2 regions of the Fictibacillus sp. 5RED26 genome follow, and region 2 is predicted to be linked to the other one. Evidence: riboswitches for the same ligand, from Rfam matches in the RefSeq annotation. Region 2 holds a riboswitch; the other holds the start of a gene.
The links. Region 2 has a riboswitch for glycine ahead of gcvT (glycine cleavage system aminomethyltransferase GcvT). Riboswitches for the same ligand answer to the same signal wherever they lie in the genome.
Positions count from the first base shown of each region.

Region 1 (6,146 bases), on a different contig from region 2:
GACCAACGTGGCCATCGAAGCTATGAAGGGAGAAATTCATCTGTCTGAGCGCAGGCTTATTAATGAGCTTGTCCCAATTCTTTTTAATGAGCGTCCCATTCGTCGTGATGTTAACTTTAAATCCTCTTTCATGGGCCAAGTCCAATAACTGATCAATTTTAGGATGAAGCAGCGGCTCACCTTTTACATGTAGATAGATGAAATCAGTATAAGGCTTGATCTGGTCTAAACGTTTCTTAAAATCATCAATGGATATGAATTGTTTAGCTCGTTCAGTTGGAGGACAAAAATGACACGCCAAATTACAGATGCTCGTAATCTCTATATAAAACTTCTTAAATCTTTTCATGGGTATTCCTCATTTCGCAAACTCTTGATACATACACTAATGCTCATTTAACCCATAGTGTACATAAACTACCTGCTTTTTTAACTCTTTCTTATTAGAGCACAATTCATTAAAAAGATAAACGTGTTATGAGGAAATTAACAGATGAAAACGAAAGGTTGGTCGTTCGGTTGTTCTTTAACTATCTAAACGAAAAAGCAAAAAGAAGAGAACTCCTTTTGTTTCCCTTCTTCGTCAGTCACTATTTTATCAGCCTTTTTCTATCACCTTTGCACTTGTATGATTATTAGATATCTGCGCGTTCTGCCGCTTCCTTCTCCTCGTTTCACAAGAACTTTCTTGATTCTAGCTAAGCTTCTCATCCTCATGTTTTTTCGAGGACAAGCATAAGATGGTAGAACAATTGACTGGGAAAGGAAAGCCTATCTATGATTTCATTTCGAAAAATGCTAGGAGCCTCATTGTATGCCACCATGTCCATCAGCCTTTGGGGAATATCCTTTGTCTCGACTAAAGCGGTATTGGACAAGCTTGATCCCTTTACACTTCTGGTCATCCGTTTTGGTATAGGTGCATTATTTTTATTAGTGCTTATCCTTGTAAAAAAGGAACATTCCATGAAGCTGCCGATACAGTATATCCCTCACTTAATCGTATTAGGGATTCTTGGTGTTTTTCTTCATCAAGTTATTCAGGCAAGCGCACTTTTATCCATTGATGCATCCTCTGCAGGCTGGCTCATTACGTTATCCCCGATTTTTACCGTCGTTCTTTCCATGGTCTTTCTGCATGAAAAGATGACATTTCCAAAGGCTATTGGAATTATTTTGGCCATTAGTGGTGTATTGCTGGTCACAACAGCAGGTGGAGACAGGTCATTAGGATTCTCGATCAACATCGGGTATCTACTGATGGTTCTCAGTACTTTAAATTGGGCCATTTATTCAGTTTTACTAAAAAGCCTAAAAGTGCCATTGCCTGCATTGGTCCTCACCTTTTACATGAGTACTTTGGGACTTTTGCTTACTCTCCCATTCATCTTTCAGAACAAAAGCTGGGAAAAGCTTACTCTTCTAGATGGCGTAGAATGGGCTCATCTTATCTTCCTTGGAGTCTTTGTATCCGGTATTGCCTACTGGTACTGGGCAAAAGCATTAGAGGTGTTGGAGGCCACTCAAGTATCTGTTTTCTTATACCTTGAACCAGTCTCTACACTGATAGCAGCCGTGCTACTTCTACATGAAAAGGTTATTTATACCAGTATTCTAGGTGGAGCAATTATTATCCTTGGGGTTATTTTCGTAAATGGTCATCTAGTTGGACTCATAAATCGATGGAGTGCGAGGAGGTAGGGAAAGCAAAGGGACGGTTCTGCTGCTTCCTAACTTACAACTGTAAACACTAAAGGATTCACCTTTCCATCTAATTATAAAATAAGAAGCACGAGAACCGTCCCCACGCCCCTAAACTAAAAAACAAAAAGATTAATAAAATAACTGAAACAAGCCAGAGATTTTAAAAAATCTCTGGCTTGTTAATCCGATAAATTTCATGTGTCTATTTACAATTTCTCAGTAAAAGCAGCAAGATTTTCTAGCGTGGACTTTAGTCCAGTGTCGTGATCTTCCTTACGAATACCTTCTGGTACGTTTTCACAAATGATTGTAACATTAGTGCCTCCCAAAACATCTTCCAATATCCATTTCTGTATCATCTCACCCGAGAAAGCAGGATCTTCGGAATTGAAGTTAACAGATTGGACAATTCGCTGGTTTGGGACCAGCTCCAAAAATGTTCCTTCCGCCACATCGGTGTTATACGACGTTTTGCCAAGAATCAACTCATCCAATTCATACGTAAGCGTCATTTTATAAGCTCCTCCTTCACGGCAATCATAGGTATCAATTTTACCCGACATCCCTTCAGGCGGAAGCCATTGAATTAGTGAATCCGGATTTATAATAGCTAGATAGACGATTTGAGGTGGAACTGGGATTACTTTTGAAGCAGTGTCTGTTCTCCGATTTCTTGACAAATTCACCCTAAAAACCTCCTTGTAATTAACTCTAAAGGAAAATTCGTCGCTTCCTGCATTTCACCTGCTTAAAGATGCTACTTATAAAATGTAAGATGTCTTTAAGGATCCAGATCAATGATGCATTCCAAATAACCAATCCTTTTATTTCAGCATAGGTTTTTTAAAAGCATACAAGAAAAATAATAAAATAAACCAAATGGGTGTCAGCAATAACGCCGGACGTGTAGCTTCTGCCACGAGCAGCACGATCAAAATTAACCCAAACAGCGCGAGCACCACATAATTAATGAATGGAGCAAAAGGTGCTTTGAACGTTGACTTCTTGTGCAAATCAGATCGTGTTTTACGGTATTTAATATGGCTAATCAAGATTACGCTCCACACCCAGATGAAACAGATGGCACTGATGGTCGTTACGATGCCAAAAGCTTGCTCTGGAATAAGCTTGCTGAGGAGCGCTCCAACTGAAACAACTATAGTCGAAACCCATAACGCGTTTCCTGGCACAGCATTTTTCGTTAGTTTCTTAAAAGAACGAGGAGCCTGCTCACTCTTGCTTAACGTAAAAAGAATACGACTCGTTGAGAACAACCCGCTGTTGCAGGCAGATGCCGCTGAAGTCAGTACAACGAAATTGATAATCCCAGCTGCAAGCGGAATCCCTATCAAGCTAAACGTTTTAACAAACGGACTTTCCGTTGCGTTTAACTCTGTCCATGGATTGATGCAGAGCAGCACGATCAATGCGCCAACATAGAAAAATAGAATTCGAAGTGGAATTTTATTGATCGCAGACGGGATATTCTTTCTTGGATTAGACGTTTCTGCTGCCGCTACACCGACTAACTCCACTCCCACAAACGCGAACACAACCATTTGGAACGAGAGTAGGAAACCAGTCACACCATTAGGAAACAAACCTCCATGTTCCCATAGGTTGCCTAAGGAAACCGTTCCCGCATCCGTCTGGTAACCCATAACGAGTAGAACTACGCCTATCACAATTAACGCTAGAATCGTAATCACCTTGATTAATGCGAACCAAAACTCCAATTCACCGAAAAGCTTTACCGTTAATAGGTTCAGTCCAAGTAAAAGAAGCAAACAAACAATCGCCGGAACCCACTGCGGTATATCAAACCAATATTGAACATAGACACCGACCGCTATCACATCGGCCATCGCAGTCATGATCCAACAGAACCAATACGTCCATCCTGTGATAAACGCAGCTCGCGGACCAAGATAATCCTCCGCAATATCGGTAAACGACTCATAACCTGCGTTTGAAAGCAGCAGTTCCCCTAACGCTCTCATCATAAAAAACAAAGCGACCCCAACGATCAAATAAGCAAAAATAACAGACGGTCCGGCAAGCTGAATCGCTTTTCCTGAACCTAAAAATAACCCCGTACCAATCGTTCCGCCAATAGCAATCAGCTGCACATGACGGTTAGCTAAATCTCTCTTCAACTCTTGCTGTGACACGTATGAATCCTCCTTCTAAGATGCAAATACAACGTAAAAAAGAGACTGGAGGAATCTCCAATCTCTTGTACATTAGAATATGAAAAAAGCATTCACTGCGCTAGATATGACAGGCACAACAAAGTCAAAATTCGATACTCTTCTGTCCGTTTGCCTGAGATTGTGAACCCTTCGGCGCCGCTAACAAAGCGGTCTCTCCAGAAGCTGCTCCTGCTGTAGTACGACCTACAGCGATCATAGCTTGCTATCTATAAATATTTTTTAGTTATGAATATAATTTTCAATACTATTATGGAGTTGGGGTTTTGTCAACTGTACAATACTGGTATTGCATTGAACATAACTGCTTTACGAGTTTATCCTCTACTACCTGCACTAAAGTGATAAAATTATATGAACTAGATTTTAACCCAAAAAAGACTATGACTAAGGATGAGCATACATGAATGAAATTAAACAGCTAATAAACGCTATCAATGAATTTCGAGATGAAAGAGGCTGGAAACCTCACCATAATCCAAAAGATCTTGCCATTTCTCTTTCAATTGAAGCTGCTGAACTATTAGAAGATTTTCAATGGAGAAGCAGTGAAGAGGCTGTAGAACAAAACATAGAAAATATTAAAGAAGAAATCGCTGATGTTTTCATTTACGGACTCATGCTATGTAGTGAACTTGATCTGGATGTTGAGACAATTATTAAAGATAAGATTAAGAAAAATGGGTTGAAGTATCCTGTGTCGAATAGTTAGATACCCAATACAAACTGCAAAAAGAAACAGCACCTTTATAAGATAGGTGCTGTTTCTTATTAAAAGAATTATTATTTATGGTACGGTTCTCCTCTATTAATCCTGAAAGCTCTATAAATCTGCTCAACCAACACCAACTTCATCAACTGATGCGGATACGTAATCTTTCCAAATGAAATCTTCTCATTCGCCCGCTCCATTACAGCGTCACTTAACCCTAGGGATCCTCCAATGACAAATGCCACTTTGCTTTTCCCATAAGTCGCTAGCTGATCTAAATTCTTAGCCAAATCTTCCGATGAAACAGCCTTTCCTTCGATCGCCATTGCAATCACATGAACATCTTGGCCGATCTTTGCCAGAATTCTTTCACCTTCAGCGTTTTTAACCATGATCATCTCTTGATCACTTAATGTTTCAGGTGCTTTTTCATCAGGAACCTCGATAATTTCTACTTTTGCATAAGGTCCTAATCTTTTTAAGTATTCATCTATACCTAGTTTTAAGTATTTTTCTTTTAATTTCCCTACGGAAACGATTGAAATATTCACTTGTTGAAAACTTCCTTTCAAATAAGTTATCCCCAGAACTTATCCACATATGCACAATTAGTGCTATATCTTGTAGGCGTTCATATGTTCGATACTTTATATACACCTTTGTTATCACAGTATTCACAACCTGTTGATAACTCATCATTCTCTGTTAGTAACTCTACAACTGGTGGCGTTTCAAATTCATCCACAATGATGTCAATCGCAAGCTCAGCATGGTCTTTGCAGCAAATAATAACCAAATCTTTTCACTCCTAACTTATCCACAATTCTTCTTATTACACTAACGAATATACAGCTGTGTGTAAACAATCCGCTAAAATAAAGTTGTCCACATGTGGAATCAACATTAGATTTTTCTTAAATGGTAGGGGTATTTGTATTTCTTATCTTTTGTCTTTTATTTTCATTCTTCACCGTCAAGTTGATTGTAGTGGAAGGTGCGAGACTCCTGTGGGACAGGTGAGACACTTATACGTGAAACGTACGAATGTGGCTCACCGCCTGCCCCGCGGAAAGCGAGCAACCTGAAACGGAAATCAACTCACTCTCAAAGTCACCAGAGCCACACCAAAAAGAAAAAACAGGAGACCCTAAAGCCCCCTGTTTCCCTTTTATTGAGATTGATTACCACCGCTCAATTCAACTTTCACGGTCTTCTTCTTCCCATCACGATAGAACGTCACATCCACCTCATCACCAATCTTCGCTTTTGTATAAAGGAACTTACGAAGAGCGATTGGGTCTTTGATCTTCTCTCCACCCATCTCGACAATAACGTCCATTTCCTTAATACCTGCACGCGCTGCTGGTGAGGCTGACGTGATCTCCATAACAACAACACCTTCTTGCACGCTGTCTGGAATCTTCAGTGTTTGCTCACGTTGATACGTGTTCACTTGAGAAAGCGGAATGATGTTAACGCCTAAGAACGGTCTGCGTGTCTCACCATATTTCTCAAGGTCT
Region 1 covers NZ_JACZDU010000006.1:44,709-50,854, reverse strand. The annotation lists gene IHV10_RS18220 (radical SAM/SPASM domain-containing protein) at 1-349, opposite strand, end outside; gene IHV10_RS18215 (DMT family transporter) at 778-1,701, shown strand; gene IHV10_RS18210 (SRPBCC family protein) at 1,911-2,390, opposite strand; gene IHV10_RS18205 (amino acid permease) at 2,529-3,875, opposite strand; glycine riboswitch at 4,008-4,086, opposite strand; gene IHV10_RS18200 (nucleotide pyrophosphohydrolase) at 4,318-4,626, shown strand; gene rlmH (23S rRNA (pseudouridine(1915)-N(3))-methyltransferase RlmH) at 4,698-5,177, opposite strand; gene IHV10_RS18190 (CxxH/CxxC protein) at 5,258-5,422, opposite strand; gene IHV10_RS18185 (S1C family serine protease) at 5,795-6,146, opposite strand, start outside.
Region 1: linked by a shared signal. The riboswitch ahead of IHV10_RS18205 (amino acid permease) and the one ahead of gcvT (glycine cleavage system aminomethyltransferase GcvT) in region 2 are both predicted to bind glycine.

Region 2 (6,146 bases):
CGGCCCATCTCTTTAACTAGTTGAGGTTCTGACAAAGCTTCCTCGATTTGTAAGCGTCCTTTAAATCGAACTTCTTCCGGAATATCCTCAAAAAGATCTTCTGTCGTTTCGATTCCAATCGTTTCAAGCATTTCCTTTTTGTCTTGATCAGTCATCGGCAAATAGCGGAACGTCATGGTTTCTCCCCCTTAAATGTCTTATTTTCCTCGTTTATAAAATGGTGAAGCGACTACTTTTGCTTTTAAACGTTTTTGACGAATCTGTACTTCTACCTCTGTACCAAGCTCCGTGAAATCCTTTTCTAGAAGAGCAAGTCCTAGATTCTTCTTCAATGTTGGCGACTGTGTCCCCGTAGTAACTTCTCCGATCTTCACATCACCTTTAAATACCTCATAATGTGATCGCGGTATACCTTTATCGATCATTTCAATACCAACTAGCTTACGTGGTGCGCCATTCTTCTTTTGATCTGCTAGAATTTCTTTTCCAATAAAATCTGCTTCTTTATCTGTTTTTACAGCGAATCCGATACCAGCTTCTATCGGAGTAATTTCTTTTGTAAGTTCTTGACCGTATAGCGCAAGTTTTGCTTCAAACCGCAACGTGTCACGTGCACCAAGTCCTGCAGGGAGCAATCCATCTTCCTGACCTGCTTCAAGAACAGATCTCCACAATTTTTCAGCATGTTCCGTTTTTAAATAGATCTCAAAGCCATCTTCTCCTGTGTAGCCAGTTCGAGACACAAGAGCAGATATTCCCGCTAGTGAAACATCTTCTTTAAAACGGAAGAATCCGATCTCAGAAAGATTTGTATCCGTAAGCTTTTGAAGAATTTCTTCTGCTTTTGGCCCTTGAATAGCGAGTTGCGCATATTCAGGAGATACATTCACGAGTTCTACACCTTCAGGCTTCTTGCTCATAAGCCATTCGAAATCTTTTTCAATATTTGAGGCATTCACAACGAGCAAGTAATCGTTTTCATCTCTTTTATAGATTAAAAGGTCATCTACTGTACCGCCGTTTTCATAGCACATAGCCGTATACTGCGCTTGGCCGTTTTGAAGTTTCGAAACATCATTGGTCATTGTATATTGTAGAAACGACAAGGCATTCGGTCCTCGAACATCAAATTCTCCCATGTGAGATACATCGAATAAACCGGCTTTCGTTCTTACAGCTTCGTGTTCCTCTTTGATACTTGAGAACTGAACAGGCAACTCCCAACCACCAAAATCAATTACTTTTCCACCGTGTTCTTTGTATGTCTCAAATAACGGTGTTCGTAACAATGTAGCCATGTGAATTCCTCCTTTTTCATACTTAAAAATTTTCGGACTTTTCTGGACAAAAAAAGGACAGAAAGACCCCCTTAAAAATGGGATCCTCTGTCCTGCAACCTGTAAGTTTCTCAAAAAAATCTTTTGAGTTTCTTCGTTGGTGGCTTTCATCTATTAAAAAAAGCACTCTCCAGAGATGCGTCTAGCAAGAGTCTTTTTGCCTGAGAGTTTCACAATTGTTTGCTCCTTCGGCGCCGCTAACGCAGTCTCTCCTCTTACTTTCATTCGCGAGTATGTTATTGTCCAAGGTCGCACATACTATTACTATGTTTACTACATTATTATCCTATCATTTTTACAAAAGGAATGGCAACGAACTTTTTTAAAGAAAGGAAATCCGTTATGAAAATCGACGTTCAGTTTCAGCGAGAATGGCATGATGACTTTTTAAAGCGTGTGGAAGAAGATGGACCTTGGGCCAATTGGGAATTATATAACTTAGCACTTGAAGCCGAACACCACTTAGCAATTCCTGATTTTCTCGGCCTACAAGCTCCAGATCACCTCCCACAGATGACTTTTTTGCCTCATCAGCTGGACGTTGCGACTACCGTTATTGAACAGATGAACGGAAAAGCAATCTTGGCAGATGAAGTAGGGTTGGGAAAAACGATTGAAGCAGGTTTGATTCTAAAAGAGTACATGATACGCCGGCTCGCTAAGAAAATTTTGATTCTCGTTCCAGCTTCACTCGTAATTCAATGGACGAACGAGTTGAATCAAAAGTTTTTTATTCCTGCAATCGCTCAAAAAAAAGCTTATGTATGGGAGCAATGCGATGTAGTGGTATCTTCTATTGATACGGCAAAACGCGCACCACACCGTGACATTGTTCTTAATCAAGACTATGATCTTGTTATCATCGATGAAGCGCACAAATTAAAGAACAAGAAAACGAAAAACTATGAATTTGTACAGTTATTAAAAAAGAAGTTCTGCTTACTCTTAACAGCTACTCCGGTACAAAACAGAGTTGAGGAGATTTTTAATCTTGTATCTCTATTAAAGCCTGGCCATCTAGGAAATCGAGAGAACTTTGACAAAGATTATAAAGAAGATAAATATTCACTAAAAAATGAAGAAAAGCTGAAGCAGCTCGTAAACAAGGTGATGGTTCGTAATCGACGAGAAGAGACTGGTTTAAAATGGCCGAAGCGTCTTGTTCAAACCATTCCTATTACATTATCAAAAACAGAACGTGAACTATACGATGAAATCTCTCAACTTAAAAAAGATTCTTACTTTGACCGAAGTAAGTTTTCTATCGTCACCCTGCAGCGGGAAGCATGCAGTTCGCGGGAAGCTGTTTTTCTAACCTTAAAAAATATGCTTCAAAAAGATCTTTCTAACTCTTTAATGGAACAACGAGTCTTAGAGTTGATGAAAAAAATTGAACTCGTCGATCAAAACTCTAAAGCTCTAAAAGCGTTAGAACTCATTCAATCGATCGATTCCAAAGTCATTATTTTTACTGAATATCGTGCGACCCAATTGTATTTACAATGGTTTTTGCAGCAGCACGGCATCTCTTCTGTACCGTTTAGAGGAGGATTTAAACGAAGTAAAAAAGATTGGATGACTCACCTCTTCAGAACACGAGCACAAGTGTTGATCGCAACGGAAGCAGGTGGTGAAGGAATTAACCTGCAGTTCTGTCAGCATATCATCAACTACGATCTTCCGTGGAACCCGATGAGGATTGAGCAACGGATCGGACGTATCCACCGGATCGGTCAGCAAGGTGACGTTCATATCTATAATTTCGCCACTCAGAATACGATTGAAGAGCACATCTTAAACTTGCTTTATAACAAGATCAATCTATTTGAAAGTGTTATTGGGGAGCTCGATGAAATTTTAACGAAATTCGAAATCAAGAACATAGAACGCCATATCGCAGACATCATGAATACGTCTGAAAGTGAAGGTGAGATCCGTGTGAAAATGGATAACCTTGCTTCCTTGATCAACCTCGATGGCGGGATAAAGCAGAAAGGATGGGAAGAGCATGCAGCAGCACGAGATTCATCGCTTTCTTGAACGCTATTTCGATGCAAATGAATGCCGTATTCAAGAGAAAAACTTTAGTTACATGAAAGTTCAATTGACAACTGAACTTGATAAAGTTTTAATGAACCGTCCGTTCTACTGGCACTATCTCGAAAAAACGGGAGGTACCCCGAATCCGATGACGCTGACTTTAGTGACGGGTCAACAACAAGCACCTGATGGAAAAGGTGAATTTATCCACTTTGGTTCGCCGAGACTTCATCAGATTTTTGGTTCTACGAAGAAGCTCGCTTCATTCATTCGGCTGTATGAATCTGTTCCTCAACAAGGAGCACAGGTTCCCCTGGAACCATGGCTATGCTTAAACGTTAAAGTTACGTATCAATGTGATCAGAAAAAAGATCAAGTACTCTCATATGGCATACAACTAATCAACGGAACCATTGAAGATCATTTTCATCAACGTCTTCAAAAGATGCTGCTAACGAAAAGAATACCCGATTTTTGTTATACGCTCTCTCCTTTTATTAAGCCTCAGAGTGCGATAAAAAGATTGGAAAACAAAATTCAGGAAGTCATTGATGTAGATGATCACACGTGGGCCGAGGATGCCAAAAAAAGATGGAATGAAGATCTAGAACTACTAGAGAGTTTTTATGAAGATTCTTTAACGAAACCTGAAGCCTATCATATTGAAAAAGAAGCACTTCGCACCCAATATGAACCACAGATTATCGTGGACATCGTTAATGGTGGACTTTTCTATCTTGCATAAAAAATAAGAGCCGGGAACTGTATCCCTGCTCTTCCTTTTTCCAGCCTTATTTTTTTCTCTTTCTACGAAACACTAGTCCAAGTCCCATCGGAACAACTCCAAATAAGTAAGTTAATAAAGGCTCACGCTCATTCTTTTTCGTGATACGCCTTTCCTTTCTTACTGATTTTGGCTCGTCCAAGTATTTAACGACTCTCTGTGTAAGGAACTTAATAACATCTGATCCTGCGGCCATTGGCAAAACTCCTTTATTGAAGCAATCACTTCTTAGTTTTGGCCAATTATTGTGTATTTAAACGGCTTAACTTTTCTAAGATTTGTTCGCATACTTCTTCCGTTGTTAATTGATCTGTGACGATCTCGATATCACTTTTTTCATAATGTGAACTTCTCTTGTTAAAAAGTTTCTGTACCTCTTCTTTTGAAGAAGTCAAAAGGATCGGCCTCTTGTTTCTCTCTTCTTCTTTCATCAACCTACTCCAAAGTACTGGAAAGCTAGTCTTTAAATAGATGACGATTCCATTGTTCTTCATATACGTTAAGTTTTCTTCTCTTACGACCGCACCGCCTCCTGTCATAACAACAGCATGTTGTACGGGTAATTGTCGAATAGCAAGAGACTCGTAATTACGAAACGCCTCTTCCCCTTCGTTTTTAAATATTTCTTTTATCGTTTGTCCGCGATCTTTTTCAACCGTTGAATCGACATCATAAGGAGGAACCTCTAACCGTTTTGAAAGCTGCTTCCCTACAGATGTTTTTCCACATCCCATGAAACCGACTAAATATATGGTGTTCAAATTTAACCCTCCACCCATTTTGTAACACTTTTCTGGGTTACATTATAATACACTTTTACCCTTTTTGTAGACTGGCGAATTGTAACAGCTTCAATCATGAACATCACTTCATCAACAGATATTTGCGTGACAATCATCTTAAGTGTCCCCTCGTTCACACTTAGGCTACGTTCTGACGGATAGACCGCCGGACCTTCTACCTCAACAAGTGCTCGATCAACACCTTGCTGAATCAATCGAATTTGTCTAAGATGCTCTTCTTGCATAAAAACAAACTGTCGTTCTGAAGCAACTTTTTCGGTTAGAAAACTAAAGAAAATTAACATGATAAAGCAAAGAGTTAAGATTAAAGGATAAACCATTCCTCTCTCATTCATAACCAATTCTCCGAAAACCACGACGAACTTGATTTCCTTCCTTATCATTCAATGTAACGTTAATAAAACTACCATATATTTCTTCTAATTTCATCTCTTGAATATTCTGCACCCAAACTTCGTGACCTAATCCATTAACTTGTTTTCGAATAAGAGAATGATAACGTGTGAAACTGATCACTTCACCTGTTGATAAAGTAATAAACAATGCGTTGTTCTTCACCTCAACTGTTGCTGCTTCTCTTATTTCCTTTCCGATCATTGAAAAAAATAATGCTGTTTCTTCAGACTGAACAGATTGCGGATGTTTTTGTAGGTGCGTTAATAACAGTGAAATCACCAAAGCAGTTACGATCAATACACCTAGAGCAATTATTGATTCTACAAGCGTATAGCCGTTTTTGTCTGCGGTGATTTCATAATGAACTCGCACACGCGGTATACTCTTTTTTGTTAGAACCTCTGAACGAAATACAAGTTTTGTATTCATCCGTCACACCTTTTCGTGTTTTTAGCTTATATTCTGTTCCTTCAACTAACCACTCACGCTCATCTGTCTCATGCCTAGTGATGCTTCTCATTGCAGCAGCATGATCCGCTTCTGTCATCGCATATAATAGTTGCTCTGATGTTTGTTGTTCTTGATACGAGATATATAGGAAAGGTAAACAGATCGAAAACACTACTGAGATCAACAAAACACCAAACATGGCTTCAATAAGTAAATAACCATTATTGTTTTTCAACATAAAATTTTCCTTTACCCAATTGAAGAACCATCTTATATGAAGTATTAGCAGAGTGGATGTAAATTGTCCCTGCACGACTGATGTTTCCATTCTGGTTA
Region 2 covers NZ_JACZDU010000003.1:369,709-375,854, forward strand. The annotation lists gene gcvPA (aminomethyl-transferring glycine dehydrogenase subunit GcvPA) at 1-176, opposite strand, end outside; gene gcvT (glycine cleavage system aminomethyltransferase GcvT) at 198-1,298, opposite strand; glycine riboswitch at 1,477-1,562, opposite strand; gene IHV10_RS14705 (DEAD/DEAH box helicase) at 1,680-3,377, shown strand; gene IHV10_RS14710 (YqhG family protein) at 3,346-4,122, shown strand; gene IHV10_RS14715 (YqzE family protein) at 4,169-4,357, opposite strand; gene IHV10_RS14720 (shikimate kinase) at 4,404-4,922, opposite strand; gene comGG (competence type IV pilus minor pilin ComGG) at 4,925-5,299, opposite strand; gene IHV10_RS14730 (competence type IV pilus minor pilin ComGF) at 5,292-5,789, opposite strand; gene IHV10_RS14735 (hypothetical protein) at 5,716-6,048, opposite strand; gene comGD (competence type IV pilus minor pilin ComGD) at 6,032-6,146, opposite strand, start outside.